DNA from 4 places in the Brevibacillus sp. NRRL NRS-603 genome. Region 4 is predicted to be linked to each of the others. Evidence: riboswitches for the same ligand, from Rfam matches in the RefSeq annotation. Region 4 holds a riboswitch; each other region holds the start of a gene.
The links. Region 4 has a riboswitch for cobalamin ahead of cobO (cob(I)yrinic acid a,c-diamide adenosyltransferase). Riboswitches for the same ligand answer to the same signal wherever they lie in the genome.
Positions count from the first base shown of each region.

Region 1 (4,221 bases), on a different contig from region 4:
ACACGATCACCCCCGTGAGCAGTGCCGTGATCACTAGGAGAAGCTTGCGGAATTGCACCGTATTCACTCCCAATGTTCCTGCTGACTCCTCGCCCATCAGCATTGCATTGAGCGAGCGGTATTGGGCCATTAAGACGATGAGACAGATGACGACAATCAATGTAGGGATCGTCAAGTACTCCCATTTCCCGCCAGCCAGACTTCCACTTAACCAAAACAAAACCGTCCCAATTCCATGCTCATTCGGCGCTGAAAAAACAAGGAGACTGGTAATAGCCGACAAGATCGCCGATATCGCAATTCCAGCCATGAGCAGGCGTACCGTCGAGTTTTGTCCACCGATACGGGATAGCGTAAAAATGAGAATGATGGACACAAGGGAGCCTGTAAAAGCGCCAAAGGATAGCGCATACTGCCCGTACATGCTGAATGCTCCGAATATAATCACCAAGGTAGCTCCAACCGAAGCACCTGAAGATACGCCTAACACATACGGGTCAGCCAGGGAGTTGCGAACCAACGACTGAATCGCTACTCCCACGACAGACAGACCTGCGCCGACGATCGCCCCCAAGAGTACACGCGGAAAGCGAATATCCCAAATAATCGTTTGCTCCCCTTTGGACCAATCCACCTCAATCCATTGGGTGAACATCGGAATTTTCGATAAGGCGATTTTCCAAACCGTTGTCGGCTTAATCTCCACTGATCCCAAGGTAACTGCGAACGTGATCGAGAGGAAGAGTCCGACCAGTAGAGTAATGATGATATAAGGTAATTTGATCTGTTGCAGTGCTATTCCCTCCCTTAAAAAGGGTGTACTCTATTTGAATTTATCCGGGTAGAGTCCTTCCGCCAATATTTTTAGCGCAATCGGTGCTCGAACACCTTCAGAAGCCGCAGACAAAGGCAATACCATCAGTCGTTGATTTTTAATCGCCGGAATATCCGCTAGTTCTTTTTTGGTCAAAAGGAAATTGCGTTTTTGCTCGACGGTTCTATCACCGTAGTCTACGATAATAATCACATCTGGATTGCGACTCACTACTTGTTCCCAACTGACCTCTGCCCAACCCTTTTGAATGTCATCAAAAATGTTCTTACCGCCAGCAGTCTTAATTAAGGACGTCATGTAGTTGTTGGCTGCTGTGAAAGGTTTATCTTCCCCGTTGTCGTACACGAACACTTTCAGTGGCTCGTCCACCTTGCCAATTTTGCTAATCGTTTGATCCATTTCACTCTTCATTTTATGGATCAAATCATTGGCTTTGTCCTCCACACGGAAAATGCGCCCAATATTCGTAATATCCGCGAACACATCGTCAATTGTCGGTCCAGGAATGCTAGATGACTCTTGCAGATACGATTTGATGCCGACCTTTTCCAAGTCCTGCATCGTTCCTACGCCCTTTTCGCCGAATCCACTTTTCCATCCGGCGTATACGAAGTCTGGGTTCGCTGCCAACAGCACTTCTTTCGTAGGATACTTGTCAGACAGTACCGGAATCTTGTCGTAATCTGCCTTTAACTCCGGAAGGATTTTATCGTCTAGGCACGCGGTTCCGACCATTTTATCAGCCAGGCCCAATGCCAGCATGATTTCCGTGACGTGTTGGTTCAAAGTCACAGCACGCTCAGGCGCTTTTGGATAGGTCATTTCGATGCCATTATTGGTTAGTGTTACAGGCTTGCTCTCTGATGCTGGAACAGCTGTTTGTTCTGTTTTGGCTGGAGCCTGTGTTGTCGTAGCAGAGCCGCATGCCGAAACCAAAAGCATGGCAGCTGTCATGATACCGAAACCTAGTCCCTTCATTAATGTATGTGTTTTGTTTGCCTTAAACATCAGTAATCCCCTTTTCTGTTGGAAATGTTGGGTTGAACCAATCCTCCACAAAAAAAGCACCCCCCATTTCAATCGGGAGGTGCACGACAAACGTAGATAAAGCTATAAGCAGGCACAAAGGCGCCCTTTCATAGACTGCTTCCACATCTGTCCCATCCTCGTGGGTCGATTGTATATGATCGCATGGCAGGTCTCCTGGCTTACGAATCAACACCCCCAGCTACCTTCCCATTTTTTGTCTTGCAAAAAACAGTGGCTATTCGCTAGGCGCTCCTCGTTACAGTGGCGGGACCGCGCCGGTTTCTCACCGGACTTCCCTTTTAAGCTGACGGCTTATACCATCCAGCACCATTCGATACGTATTCAATTTTCACGATTTTTTCATTAGTTGATAGAAGTCAGTTTTTTCGGGAACTGCGTGAGTATTTCAACGCCCGTTTCCGTAACCAATACATCGTCTTCAATTCGCACGCCGCCTACACCTGGAAGATAGATGCCTGGCTCAATCGTAAATACCATCCCTGGACGAAGCGCTTCTTGGTTCTGGCTGTGAACAGACGGATATTCGTGTACATCCATCCCAAGTCCATGCCCCAGACGGTGCATGAAGTATTCTCCGTAGCCTTTTGCGGTAATGACATCGCGAGCGGTTTTATCCAAATGCGCAAAGGTCACACCCGGACGAATCTCAGCAATTGCTGCTTCGTTGGCAGCCAATACTGTCTCGTAAATTTCTTGTAGCTGGGCACTTATCTCGCCTACAGCAAAGGTACGAGTAATATCGGATACATATCCGTTTGCAGCCACCCCGATATCAAACAAAAGCAAGTCGCCTTCTTGGACTTGGCGTGTTCCTGGCTTTCCGTGTGGCAGTGCCGACTTCTCCCCTGCCAATACCATGGACGTAAAGGATGGACCTTCTGCACCCAAGCGCTTCATCTGGAATTCCAGCTCAGCTACGATTTCGGTCTCGGTCATACCTATCTTGACTTTTTTCAGGGTCTCCCGCAAGGAATCCTCGACCAACACAACAGCGTGCTTCAGACGATCCACTTCATCCGCGGATTTGATCAATCGCATTTCACGCAGTGGCTCTTCCACGTCCACATAGCTCGACGCCAGAACAACTTGCCCAAGTGCTTCGTAGCGCTCGACAGTCATATGACTTTTCTCAATTCCGAGCTTCGCCAAGTTCGCTGGCAACACTTGCTTGAGAATTTCATACGGGTTTTGGATATCCGTATGTGTATAGATATCTTGAACGAACGAAGCTTCTGCCGCTGCTTCTCGATCAAGAGCAGGTACAATCAAGGAAGGCTTTCCCTCAGCAGGAATAACAAGACCCATAAAACGTTCATGCGGGTCAGTAAAAAATCCGGTCAAATAGTAGACGTGCTTGGGAGAGGTAATCAACACCGCGTTCAGCTCTTGCTCTGTCAAAAACGTGTGGAGCTTCGAAATGCGCTCTTGAAACAACTTCTTCACCCTGCTTTCACCAATTATTCTATTGCGAGAATACCACTTCCCCATCAAAAAAAGAAGAGTTCAATTGCAAAATCTACTTCGTATCGGACAACCTAAGGGTGGGGTGAAAATAAAATGGAACAAATACTCGTGCATCAGGATGGCAAACAGTTTACTTTTCACATATCGGGAAAAGGCCAACCGTTATTGTGTATCCATGCGCCATGCATCGGCTCTATCAATTTTATTTATCAGCAAACACTCGCAGATACATATCAGCTCATTGTCCCTGATTTGCCCGGACATGGTGACAGTTCGCCGATGGAGAAGCCTTTTTCTATTGGAGAGTTGGCAGAACAGCTCCATAGGCTGATCCCGTCACTCGGCATTGAGCGTCCCTTTATTTTAGGGTACTCCCAAGGTGCTTCTATCGCCCTTGAATATTGTCTTCGCTATCCTGATCATGCACAAGGCGGCATACTCGTGAGCGGTTTTTCCGAAGTAAATGACCTGTATTTACATGGACGATTCTGGATGGCACAGGCATTGTCGATGCTTCACGGAGCTCCTCTTTTAGCCCGTTCGATTGCTTCCTCACATGTCGATGACCCAGAAATGCGGGAAAAGTGGACAGCGCACGCCTCCAAAACAGATCCCACCAGCCTGAAATACCTTTACGCTGCCGGACATCGTTATCAATGTACGGAGCGTCTTGGGAATATCCAGCTTCCGATTTTACTTGCCTATGGCGAACAAGATAAACGGATGCATCATTATGCGCAAATGCTTTCGATGAAATTGCCAAAAGCAAGACTCGAGATGATCCCTAACGTAAAACATCAAGTCATCACGAAAGCTGCTCCTGCTTTCAATCAGTTGTGCCGCACCTTTATGGAACAAGGATAAATAAGAAA
Region 1 covers NZ_PXZN01000013.1:421,714-425,934, reverse strand. Annotated here, with positions in the region: gene C7R94_RS13930 (FecCD family ABC transporter permease) at 1-799, opposite strand, end outside; gene C7R94_RS13925 (ABC transporter substrate-binding protein) at 824-1,843, opposite strand; cobalamin riboswitch at 2,012-2,211, opposite strand; gene C7R94_RS13920 (M24 family metallopeptidase) at 2,228-3,319, opposite strand; gene C7R94_RS13915 (alpha/beta fold hydrolase) at 3,443-4,213, shown strand.
Region 1: it holds a riboswitch for cobalamin, as region 4 does, so the genes downstream of both, C7R94_RS13925 (ABC transporter substrate-binding protein) here and cobO (cob(I)yrinic acid a,c-diamide adenosyltransferase) in region 4, are expected to answer to the same signal.

Region 2 (4,221 bases), on a different contig from region 4:
GTTTCAAACAAAGAAGCTGCGAGCAAGGCAGCTTCTTTCTCGTTTTACGTTTCGTTATCCCCTTTTACTGCGGGAAAAGCTTTTGTCCCAATGGTGTTGGCAATCCATCCATGCTTCGTACGTTGTTTTCTTGTTGATAAGCAAGCAGTTCCTGCTCATCTTTAGCCAAGGTCCATTTTTGAAGGGTGTCACGGTCTTTTGAAAAGGTATAGAAGGGAATGGCCCAACCGCAAGAAGTCTTTACTTCTTGGATGTTCACGGTAATGATTTGACGAGCCCCGGGTAGAAGCGGGAAGTCTTTCACGAGCTCATCCCATCGAGGTGTATCTGGGAGAATAACCGTTCCTTTGCCGTAGAGGCGCATGATGAGAGGGGGGCCTTCAAATGCGCAGAACATGAGAGTAATCCTGCCATTTTCCTGTAGATGAGCACTGGTTTCGTTTCCGCTTCCAGTCAGGTCCAAATAGGCGACCTCTGTAGGCGATATAATGCGAAAGGAATCGTACCCTTTTGGTGAAAGATTCACGTGACCATCCGTGTCCATAGGAGCAGAGGCAACAAAGAACATCTGTTGCTTCTTGATAAACGCCTCATGCTCAGGTCGTAATTCAGAAAAAAGCTTACCCATTTTTGCACCCCTCCAGGTAATGGAATTATTTTTGCTGTCCTCATATTACGATAAAAATATGAAGATTTTGTGTGTTTATCCTCAATGCGTCCAAAATAGATGGTAAAGTGTAAATATTCATGCAATATATTGTTTTTGAAAAGGAGGAGCATTTACATGCAAGCATCACAGCCAATTTACTTAGGGGAACGCATCCATTTAATAGACGGTTTTGATATGGGCTGGGCAGAACGTACGGGGACATATGTGATCGCAGAAGAGGAGCTCACTTTGGTCGAAACAGGACCAAGCCCCTCTGTCCCGTATATCAAGGCCGGTCTTGCCAAGCTCGGTTATACGACAGAACAAGTAAAATACGTCATCGTCACACACATACACTTGGATCATGCAGGAGGAGCCGGACTTTTTCTAAAGGATTGCCCGAACGCAAAGGTCGTTGTCCACCCGAAAGGTGCACGTCATCTCGTTGATCCGAGCCGACTGATCGCAGGGGCGAGAGCAGTGTATCATGATGATTTTGATCGATTGTTCGATCCGATTGAGGCTGTTTCCGTGGAGCGGATTTTGATTCGCGGGGACGGGGATACACTAAAGATCGGAGAGAATTGCGTATTGGAGTTTATGGATTCGCCAGGGCATGCCAATCATCACTTCAGCATCTACGATCCCGTAAGCCGCGGGATGTTCACAGGTGATACGGCCGGTGTACTTTATCCACAGCTTAAAAAGGATGGCATACACCTCGTGCTGCCATCTACTTCCCCGAATCAGTTTGACCCGGATGCCATGTTAGCGTCTTTAGACCGTTTTGAAGCACGCAAGCTGAATCGCATTTACTTTGGTCATTTTGGGATGTCTGAGCAGGTAGACGATGTGTACCGCCAAATACGTGAGTGGCTCCCTGTGTTTGTGGCGGAAGGAGAGTCAGCGATTGATGCTGGACAAACCTATGAAGAACTGTCTCGTACGCTATTTGAACGAGTCTCGGATCATCTACAGTCACAAGGAATCAGTGGTGACCACGAAGTTTTGGAAATACTCAAGCTCGATTTACAGGTATGCTCCATGGGCATTCTAGATTATTTGCACAAACGAGGGTAATAGCCTGCCGCCAAAAGCATTCCAGTTGCCTGAACCTTTTGTTCAGGCGTTTTTCATTTTTAGCGGGCAAGAAAGTATTGGCTTGCGTGTTGGTCATTCTTTTTTCATCCAAGGAATGCTATGATGTAGGATGAATCATGGACTGTGACAATTTCAAACAGCAAATAGGTGCCTCGTCTTTTTAACAAAAAGATCGGGTGAAAAGGGAAGTCGGTGAAAATCCGACGCGGTCCCGCCACTGTAAATCGGCTCGTTCCTCAGCCGTAAGCCAGGAGACCTGCCTGTTTGTGTTTCGTGCCTGTTGCCTTCGCGGAAAGGATTGGCCTATTTCAGGAAGCAGATCATCCTGTCTGTTTGCACTGAGGTGCCGACCCTTTGATTTCCGATTGGAAGCAAGGGTCGCTTTTTTTATTGGAAGGTACAGTCAATCAGACATGCAGAAAGGAAGTTCTACATATGAAACGTTCATTGCGATTCATGATCCCATTACTAGTTGCGGCGAGTCTCGCAGGTTGTGCGGGTAACGATAACGGCCAGCCAGCACCAGGTGGACAAACAAGCGTACCGCAGACAGCACCGCAGGAGAGCGCGGCCGGGCAGCCTGCAAAACAAACAACGTATCCATTGACAGTTACGGATGCGACAGGAAAAGAAGTAACCTTTGCGAAAGCTCCTGAGCGAATCGTCTCAACATCACCTGCCGAGACAGAGATTTTGTTCGCATTAGGCTTGGAAGATCGGATCGTAGCTGTCTCAGACTATGACGATTATCCTGAAGCGGCGAAGGCAAAACCGAAAATTGGCGGTGTCGTCAAACCAAATGAAGAAGCCATTCTCGCTCAAACGCCGGATATGATCGTCGGTGGGATTTCGATGGAAAAGCCAGTTGCTGACAAGCTCAAATCTCTCGGAATGCCCGTCTATATTACTCATCCGACAAAGATGGATGACATCCTTAACAATGTTTTAACGATGGGAGTTATCACGAATACACAGGAACAAGCCGAAAAAGTCGTCGCGCAAATGAAGAAGGATATCGCGTACGTGCAAGAAGCCGTGAAAAATGTAAAACCGGAAGAGAAGAAAAAGGTATACCTGGAATTCTCCCCAGGCTGGACAGTCGGAAAAGGCGAATTCATGGACGAACTCATCACACTGGCTGGAGCGACAAACATTGCTTCCGACACCCAAGGCTGGAATCCGATCAGTGAAGAAAAGATTTTGCAAAACGACCCGGACGTCATTTTGTATGCGAGCGGAATTACCGATGAAAAGACTGGCGCCAAGCTGGAGGATTTGATCGCGAATCGCAATGGCTGGGATAAAATGAAGGCGATCCGTGAAAAACAAATCTTTGGCATGGACCAAAATACTTTGTCCCGTCCTGGTCCACGTATTACACAAGGCTTAATCGAAGTAGCCAAGGCGATTTACCCTGACTTGGTGAAATAAAATGAAGAGACGATTGTTCATATGGGGAGGAGTCAGCTGTCTCGTCCTTCTGGCATCAATAGTTATCAGTATCTCGATGGGGGCTGCACAACTCCCCATTTCGCAAGTATGGCTCATCCTGCTCCATCAGATCCCGGGCTTGTCTGAGTGGATCACCGTAACGTGGCCGGAATCATCTGAGCAAATTGTCATGAAGGTTCGTTTTCCACGGGTTGTATTGGCTGTCTTGATTGGCGCCTGCTTGTCGCTTGCGGGAGCGGGCTTTCAGGGAGTTTTGCGCAATCCGCTCGCAGATCCGTTTACGATGGGCGTGGCATCGGGTTCTGCAGTCGGAGCAGCCTTTTTGATCCTTTTTGGCTTGCAAATCAGCTTTTTAGGTGCATGGAGCACGCCTGTTGTCGCTTTTCTCACAGGACTGCTCAGTTTATGGATCGTACTCGGACTCGCGAACACGCAAGGAAAGCTGCAAACCGAGACCCTGATTTTGTCGGGTGTCGTGGTGCAGGCTTTTCTCGGCTCGCTCGTTTCCTTTATGGTGTCGTTATCCGACCAGACCGTGAATGAGATCGTGTTCTGGCTGATGGGCAGTCTGTCATTTCGGGGCTGGGCGTTTACATACGTCTTGATTCCGTACTTGGTTATAGGGGGAATGGTGCTGGTGAGCTACGCGCGTTCCTTGAACTTATTTGCGCTAGGCGAGCGGCAGGCTGCGCATCTCGGCGTCCATGTGGATCGAACGAAGCTAATGGTTCTGGTCGTCTCGACTCTCCTGACTGCTGCGGCGGTTTCTATCGCGGGAATTATCGGTTTCGTTGGCTTGGTGGTTCCGCATCTCGTCCGATTGCTGGTTGGTCCTGACCACCGTATTTTACTGCCGATGGCTGCGATCTGCGGTGGTATCTATGTGCTTTGGGCTGACACTCTCGCCAGAATGCTACTGAGTCCCACAGAAATCCCGCTCGGTGTCGTGACAGCATTTCTGGGAGCACCGTTTTTCGCTTATTTATTGAAGCAAAATAAACGCTTTAGGAAGAGGTAAC
Region 2 covers NZ_PXZN01000016.1:235,091-239,311, forward strand. Annotated here, with positions in the region: gene C7R94_RS16275 (pyridoxamine 5'-phosphate oxidase family protein) at 65-628, opposite strand; gene C7R94_RS16280 (MBL fold metallo-hydrolase) at 785-1,729, shown strand; cobalamin riboswitch at 1,879-2,028, shown strand; gene C7R94_RS16285 (ABC transporter substrate-binding protein) at 2,186-3,181, shown strand; gene C7R94_RS16290 (FecCD family ABC transporter permease) at 3,183-4,220, shown strand.
Region 2: it holds a riboswitch for cobalamin, as region 4 does, so the genes downstream of both, C7R94_RS16285 (ABC transporter substrate-binding protein) here and cobO (cob(I)yrinic acid a,c-diamide adenosyltransferase) in region 4, are expected to answer to the same signal.

Region 3 (4,221 bases), on a different contig from region 4:
CCAACACAGCTCCGGCGAATATGCGAATCATTTGGCGATTTTGCGTGTAGGAGCGAACAAGTACACCTTTGCGCAGGACTGGAGAGAAGTGTACATCAGTGAAGTAAATTACTGCGCGTGTCGCATACCTCCAGGGGCCCATGGATTGTTGGTTCACCATATCGATTATCCAGGCGTGATTTATGATGTCTCACGAAAACTGGCCGAGTATCAAATCAATGTTTCCAAGTTGAATGTATCGCGCGAGCAAAAAGGGAAGAATGCCCTGCTTATCTCTGTGACTGATGAAGAGATTACACCGACGATTGTATCCGCCATCGAAGAGCTGCCCCAAATCACCAAAGTGTTATCTCTCCAGTAAGCGAATCATGCTAAACAAAAACTGCCCGTTTTTAGCGGGCAGTTTTTTTCGTAGCGAATTTGAGTCCTTGGCTAATGAGGACTGGTAAAACGGACGAATGATTTTCGTCAGCAAATTCTTTAAAGGAAGCTTTGATTTGACCGTTGCCCATGGAGGACAATCGTTCGACCAGCGCCAGAGATTTTTCTTTGACCAAGAATCGCCCATCGTTTTCCAGCTCCCCAATGGTGAGGAGCGCATGAACGTCGAGGTCATCTGTCAGCAGCTTCGGCAATTGACTCTCCTTCGCAAGCAGGACACTCTCATTCCAATGAATCGAGGGACTCCCAGCTATATAACGTTGAAAAGCATGTGGTTTGGTCAAAAGTACATGCAAAACAAACAACCCGCCTAGCGAATGTCCAAAAATCGCTTGCTGCGTCCGATCGACGGGGAAGTCGTTTTCGATGCTGGGCTTGAGCTCCTCCTCCAAAAAGGTGAGGAACTGCTCCGCTCCTCCCATCTGAGGCCACTCTGCACCTTTTGGGTTGCCAGGAAGCTCTGAGAAGGGAACTTCATACGTGTAATCAAAGAAACGGGCAGGATGGTACGGTCCGTCCGTTGGATACCCAATCCCGACGACGATAGCAGGATACACGCCAGTTCGTTCAGGGCCACGTGATTGTTTCCGTATCGCTTCGGTCATGGTGGCAAAAACAGAGTTGCCATCTAGCAAATATATGACGGGAAAGCCTGATTCCGGAGGGGGATCGGCAGGTACACTTACGAAAATGTGATAGTCTCGTTCTTGATAAGTCATGATTTTACTGTAAGAACGAGGAATGACGACCGGTTGATAGTCGGTGCTTTTCATGACGGCTACTCTCCAATCTCTCCAAGGCTAACCAACACGCACAAAATCTATTATATGAACGGGAACCAGAGATTGGCAATAGCCGAAAAAGGAGAATAGTTAGTTTTCGAAAAGAGCCCATACTGAGCTTGACTCCTACGATATATTGAGGTAAAGTAAGTTTTACCAACTACATATTGATGCGGTAAGGTGTTTACCAGCTAGATTTGGTAGACTTAATAGGGAAGTCGGTGAGAATCCGACGCGGTCCCGCCACTGTAATGAGAGAGTTCCATTTACGAGTGAATGCCACTGATCTTGAAGGATCGGGAAGGTGTAAATGGAGCGATGATCCAAAAGCCAGGAGACCTGCCTAACCGCTTGCACTGTTTACCCTACGGGAGATAGGGAAGTGTTCGAGCGCTCAATTCGCATTGGCGAATTGCTAGATGGAAGTCATCACGCGCATTCGGCATGTAAACGTCGGATGCGCTTTTACTTTGGCTAAATAACATACATACAGAGTAAAAATAGTAGGATAGGATGAGGGACATGCTAATCGCTTACGATTCAAAAACAGGAAACGTCCGAAGATTCGTCAATAAAATTAATTTGCCACATGTGGAAATTGATCAAGATATGGTGCTGGACGAGCCATTCATTTTGATCACATACACGACAGGATTCGGACAAGTGCCGGAGAAGGTGGCGACGTTCCTGAAGCGAAATCATGTCCATCTGCGCGGAGTATCCGCTAGCGGCAACCGCAACTGGGGAGCCAGCTTCGCCAGAAGCGCGGATACGATCGCGAGCCAATATGGCGTTCCGGTAATTTCAAAATTTGAACTGTCCGGTACCGGCCGGGATGTGGAACAATTTACGAGTGGGGTGGCAGCAATTGCGGCATATTGAATTGAACAACGAACTGATGCAGCGTGGCAACGACGGATTTTATCAACTGGAAAAGGATCGGGAAGCGGTTGCGGTCTTCATGGAAGAAGTGCAGTCCAATACGATGACTTTTGGCAGTGTCAAAGAACGCATGGACTATTTGATCGAGAATGACTTCTATGAAAACGTCTATGAAACATACACTGTTGAGCAGGTCGATGAAGTTTTTCGTTTGGCCTATGACGCTGATTTTCAATTTGCTTCGTACATGGCTATCTCCAAATTTTATAAAGATTACGCTTTGAAAACGAACGATAAATCGATGTACTTGGAGCAGTATCCAGACCGGGTGGCCGTTGTGGCACTGTCCCTTGGACAAGGTGACTTTGAGCTCGCCAAGCGTTTAACAGTCTCCATGATGGATCAACGCTTGCAGCCGGCGACACCTACCTTCCTGAACGCAGGCAAAAGCCGCCGTGGAGAAATGGTCTCCTGCTTCTTGCTAGAAATGGATGACTCACTGAACTCCATCAACTTTATTTTGGGAACTTGTATGCAGCTATCCAAAATTGGCGGCGGTGTAGCGGTGAACCTGTCCAAGCTTCGCGGACGAGGAGAGCCGATCAAAGGCGTCGAGGGCGCAGCAAAAGGTGTCATGCCAGTTCTCAAGCTGCTGGAAGATGCGTTTTCCTACGCAGATCAAATGGGGCAGCGCAAAGGCTCAGGTGCAGCATATTACAACATCTTCGGCTGGGATATCAACGAGTTTCTCGATTGCAAAAAGATCAATGCAGATGAAAAGGCACGCATCAAAACGTTGTCCATCGGCCTGATTGTACCAAACGTTTTCTACAAGCTGGCTGAGGAAAACAAGCCATTGACTGTGTTTGCTCCATACTCCGTGTACAAAGAATACGGCGTGCATCTGGATGATATGGACCTTGATGAGATGTACGAGGAGCTATTGGCAAACGATCGCATTAAGAAAAAGACCGTGATGAGCGCACGCGAGATGCTGACCAAAATCGCGATGATCCAAATGGAATCGGGCTATCCGTACATCATGAACAAAACGAATGCGAACAACAACCATGCGCTGAAAGATCTCGGTTCGGTGAAAATGTCCAACCTGTGCACGGAAATCTTCCAGCTACAGGAGACTTCCACGATTACCAATTACGGCGAGATGGATATCATTCGTCGCGATATTAGCTGCAATTTGGCATCACTCAATATTGTCAACGTGATGGAACGCAAAATGATCCGTGAATCCGTCCACGAAGGAATCGAAGCCATTACAGCCGTGAGTTATATGACGCGTGTAGAAAACGCTCCAGGCGTTCAAAAGGCAAATCGCGAGCTGCACTCAGTAGGTCTCGGTGCGATGAACCTTAACGGTTATCTGGCAAAGAACAAAATCGCTTATGAGAGTGAAGAGGCGAAGGATTTCGCTCGTACGTTTTTCATGATGATGAACTTCTACTCCTTGGAAAAAAGCATGGAAATTGCCAAGGAAACAGGCAAGACCTTCTTGGGCTTTGAACAATCGGAATATGCAAAAGGCACTTATTTTAACAAGTACGTGACGAACGATTATAGCCCGCGAACGGAAAAAGCAAAGCTTCTCTTCGAAGGAATGCACATTCCGACGCCAGAGGATTGGGCGCAACTAAAGCAAAAGGTGCAAAAGCATGGCGTTTACCATGCGTACCGTTTGGCAATTGCACCGACACAGAGCATTTCCTATATTCAGAATGCGACTTCTAGCGTGATGCCAATCGTTGAGCATATCGAAACGAGAACGTATGCCAACTCTACGACGTATTACCCGATGCCATACTTGTCGCAGGAAAACTATTTTTACTACAAATCGGCGTATGTAATCGATCAATTCAAAGTGATTGATCTGATTGCCGAAATTCAAGAGCACATTGACCAAGGAATTTCGACCGTGCTGCACGTGAACAGCAATATTTCAACCAGAGAACTGGCTCGCTATTACATTTACGCAGCGAAAAAAGGTCTGAAGTCACTCTACTATACGCGTACGAAGCATTTAACTGTAGAAGAGTGCATTAGCTGCGCAGTTTAGTGAACTCGATTCATATAAGGAAAAGCATCAAGCAAAAAGAGAAGA
Region 3 covers NZ_PXZN01000012.1:536,799-541,019, reverse strand. Annotated here, with positions in the region: gene C7R94_RS09670 (ACT domain-containing protein) at 1-361, shown strand, start outside; gene C7R94_RS09665 (alpha/beta hydrolase) at 393-1,214, opposite strand; cobalamin riboswitch at 1,385-1,584, shown strand; gene nrdI (class Ib ribonucleoside-diphosphate reductase assembly flavoprotein NrdI) at 1,746-2,105, shown strand; gene nrdE (class 1b ribonucleoside-diphosphate reductase subunit alpha) at 2,092-4,176, shown strand.
Region 3: it holds a riboswitch for cobalamin, as region 4 does, so the genes downstream of both, nrdI (class Ib ribonucleoside-diphosphate reductase assembly flavoprotein NrdI) here and cobO (cob(I)yrinic acid a,c-diamide adenosyltransferase) in region 4, are expected to answer to the same signal.

Region 4 (4,221 bases):
CGGGATACATCGCACAGTTGCGGATCAATACGCCTTTTTTGCCGAGCCGTGCCTGCAATTGTTCGGCTGTCAATCCTTCCGGCGTGCGCAGCAGCAAAAAGTTTGCCTCAGAAGGCCATACCTGCCAGCCCAACTCACTGCGGATGCAATCAGTCAAATACGCACGTTCTTCTTTTATGAGCCTGCGCGTCTGTTCCTCGTATGCCTGCTCCTGCAAGCACAATTCGCCTGCCAAAAGGGCCAGTGCATTCACGCTCCAGGTCACTTGCTTTTGGCGCATTTTCGCAATGACATCCGGATGCGCAATCGCATAGCCCAGGCGCAATCCCGGAATCGCGTACATTTTCGTCATCGAACGCATCAAAATCACACGGGGAAAGCGCTCCAGCTGCATCGCCAATGTATACTGCCGCTCCTCCTCCACAAAGTCGAGAAAAGCCTCATCCACGATGAGCCACGTATTGGTCTCTTTCGTCCATTCCGCCATTTGGCGCAGCTCATCCGGCTGATACAGGATTCCTGTCGGATTGTTTGGTGACCCGACAAATACGAGATCAGACTGCGTAAAAAGCGTGTACAGCTCTGCAGGATCAGGCTTGTACCCGTTCGTTTCCTTCCCAAAGCAGCCAATGACACGGGCTCCATACTGCTCGGAAAGTTGCGCGTATTCCGAAAAGCAAGGATATACCACACCAACTGTTTGCGGCGAAAGACCGAGGATGGCCAATGCCATTGCCTCCGCTGCACCATTGGCAGGCAGCAACCATTCCTCCGGCACTTGCAGCCGTTTCGCCAGCGCACGACGAAACACACGATGTCCAGGGTCTGGGTAATGCGCTACAGCAGCCAACGAAGCCAGCAGCAACTCACGGACGCTTGCTGGCATCCCTAGCGGATTAATATTGGCACTGTAATCCAGAAACTGCCCAGGCTCTCGACCAAAGCGCTGCGCTGCGCTCAGCAGGTCTCCACCATGACCGTACGTTTCTATTACACCTGCGCTTGTCAAAACTCTACCCCCAGCACAGCTGGAATCCCTTCATCGTAGTAATGCTTGATTGGCTTCATCTCTGTCACCAAATCTGCGATGTCCAAAATCTCCTGCTTTGCTGCCCGTCCCGTAATCACGAGGTGGATATGACTTGGCCTGTTTTGAATCGCTTCCAACACATCGGACAGTGGCAACACATCGTCAATCGGGAAGCGGTCAATCGCCAATGCATTATTCAGCTCATCCAAAATAACGACATCGTACGCGCCGGAAGAGAGCTTCTCGCTCGCAAAAGCCCAAGCTTCTTTCAATGCCTGACGATGCTCCTCCGGTGTCTTCGTCCAGGTGAAGCCGACGCCCATTTGCACGATTTCAATGCCCAATTTATCGAAAATAATCTTTTCTCCGTATGTTCGCTCCGGCGACTTGATGAATTGAACCATCAGCACCTTTTTCCCGCGCCCTGTCGCTCGCACAGCCAACCCGACTGCTGCTGTTGTTTTTCCTTTGCCGTCTCCTGTGTAAACGAGGGTCAAGCCCCGCTTCTTATCGTTTTTCTCCATCCTGACCACCTCAAAAAGTGACGTATTTTACTCCGCTGTTCCATCCATACTTTCCGAAGCAACAAAACAGTCATGACCGTTTTGTTGACCGCAAGCGGTCGCATCCACTTTTATGAAAAACGTCGAGACGTTTTTCACAGAAAAAAAGCGCTCTGTTTCCCCCCAGTACGTAAGGAAAAACAAAGCGCGGATAGCTGAAAAGCAACAATCCTCACCTCTTCCTTTGACCCGAAGGAAATCAGTGTAAACATAAAACAGGCAGGTCTCCTGGCTCGAGGATCATCGCTCTTCTTCTCCTTCCCGCTCCCGGATGGGCAGTGGATGGCATGGTGCCTTGAAGAACAGCTACTCTCTTACAGTGGCGGGACCGCGTTGGCTTTTCACCAAACTTCCCTTTTAACCTTGCTCCTGCGAATCGGTTTCGCTAAAACAAGGACCTGTTTCTCTTCCATATGTAAATGTCATTCGTTTCGTTGACAAGCACTTGCTTTAATAATAGCAAAAGCTACCGAGGATTCAAGCAAAAGCTGCCGATTCATCACAGGTGTCTATTGGCAGAAAAATAAGATAATCACCGTTTACTTACTTGAAAATTTTCGTTACCCTATTGGCAAAACAATCGAAAGTGGTGTGCAGTCATGCTATTTCCTCCGATTCCAAAAATACCAGACATGGTCCTGCCCAGCCCACTGCCGATCAAGGAATGCGGCGAACCGATGATCCCCCTCTCTTCCCTTGCGGAACAAATCACAGTCTATCCAGCCTACTACCACGAGGGTTATGCCGGAACGCAGCCAGAAGCCTTTTTGCGAGAAGGGGCAGCACGCAGGCTCGCCACGGCAGCCGCGAAACTGCCTGTTGGCTACAAGCTCGTCGTACTGGATGGCTGGCGCTCGTTCGAGGTACAGGCATCGTTATATGCCCGTTTTCGTGAAGCCTTGCTTCTACAAGGCTGGCAGGAAGGGCCCGCACTCACGGAACAATTGAGCAAATTCGTCGCTTATCCAACAACGGACCTCTTCAAACCGTCGCCTCACCTATCCGGTGGTGCAGTTGATCTGACTATCGCAGGACCTGATGGCTGGCTGGAGATGGGAACAGCCTTCGATGATTTCAGTGAAAGGGCTGAGACTCGCCATTATGAAGAACTTGTACAGCCTACCCAAAAAGACATCGAGATTCGAGACCATCGCCGACTGTTGTATCATTTGATGACTGCCGCCGGATTCGTCAACTATCCGAAAGAATGGTGGCATTTCGAGTATGGCACGCGCACCTGGGGACAAAAAACGCAGCAAGAGCCGATCTATGGCGGAGTTTTGTCGATGTAAGAGCGGAGTTTTGTCGATGTAAGAAATGAAAAGACCGTCAGCACAATACTGCCTGACGGTCTTGCTTATTCCTTTATGAAACAATCACTGCATAAAATCCGCCATGATGATCTCCGTATCAAACGGGGTAATCCCTTCCTCCAAGGAAAATACCGTATCTGCCTCTTCAGCTTGATCAGTCAGCTTCCCTCTCGCCTGTGCGTGAAGCATGAACAACTCATGCAGGGTTGGCTTCACCAACGAGGTGAGCGCTCTTCCCATCAGTTCCACCCCTCCGGCATTCGACTCCACATTGTTGGCAAAACGCGGATCGGAATTCAAGGCGATATCTGTCCAAATCACTTTTCTCTCCACGAGATCCAGAATGACCGGGATACAAATCCGCGTGTTTGCGGCGAGATCAATCTTGTCCTGTACCGTCTGTGGCTCGAAAATTTCTCCTGTCTGTGGTGCCGACCGAATCATCCAGCCTGCGTAGCATTCAGGCAAATCGCAATAAGGCTGACTCGTAAACGAATACAGGTTCATGACGACATATCGACCGCCATAGCGGATGACAGATTCCATGTCGATGTCGATGAATTCGCACGCGCCATTGGGAGCCTCCACAATATCCCCGCTATGGCACGCTTGATACTTGTCGGAACGCAGATTGGTATAGGAAATATGCTCCATGTACTTCCAGTCTCCGTTATAGAGCACGGCAGACAAATCGATATCGACTCGGCCTGTAGGGACATCGTTGACGATCCCTTCCCTCCACCAGAGGAAAAAGCGAATCGTTCCTCCATCCGGGATCGATAGTCGGGAGCCGCGTGCGATCGTTCGCAGTGCTTTACTGGCGGATCGCATCGAAAACGGAACGAGATGCTCCTGCAGCCGCGGATCGATGTAGACGTTGCCCAGCGAAGGTAATTGGGCAAAACGGTTTAACAACGATGTCCGACAAATATCCGCTGCCTTCTGTCTGATGTCCTCTTGCAAGCCTGGCACTCGGTTTTCGATTGCCTGTACTTTTGCCACTTGCCCTTTCGGAAAAAAGGTCCGCCATTCCCCGTAGCTGTCCCGTTTATCAAAGTGATTCATGACTTGCAGAAGAACCGGAGTCGATACACCGTCCGCAATTTTCTCGAAGGCTGAAAGGACTGGATTCCCCTGCTCCGTCAAACGCAATAAATGATCCAGACGACGAGCAAATTCCCCTGGACGCTGTTCGAGCAGCTTGATCGCCGCATTCACATCCGTACGGACCAGCGCCTGCTCTACTTGGCTATTGAACGTCTCAATCTTGTGATTGTTGCGCAAAATATCGAATGCTTGTGCCGCTTTCGGATAT
Region 4 covers NZ_PXZN01000008.1:122,158-126,378, reverse strand. Annotated here, with positions in the region: gene cobD (threonine-phosphate decarboxylase CobD) at 1-1,009, opposite strand, end outside; gene cobO (cob(I)yrinic acid a,c-diamide adenosyltransferase) at 1,006-1,554, opposite strand; cobalamin riboswitch at 1,795-2,010, opposite strand; gene C7R94_RS04010 (M15 family metallopeptidase) at 2,193-2,885, shown strand; gene C7R94_RS04005 (TerD family protein) at 2,970-4,221, opposite strand, start outside.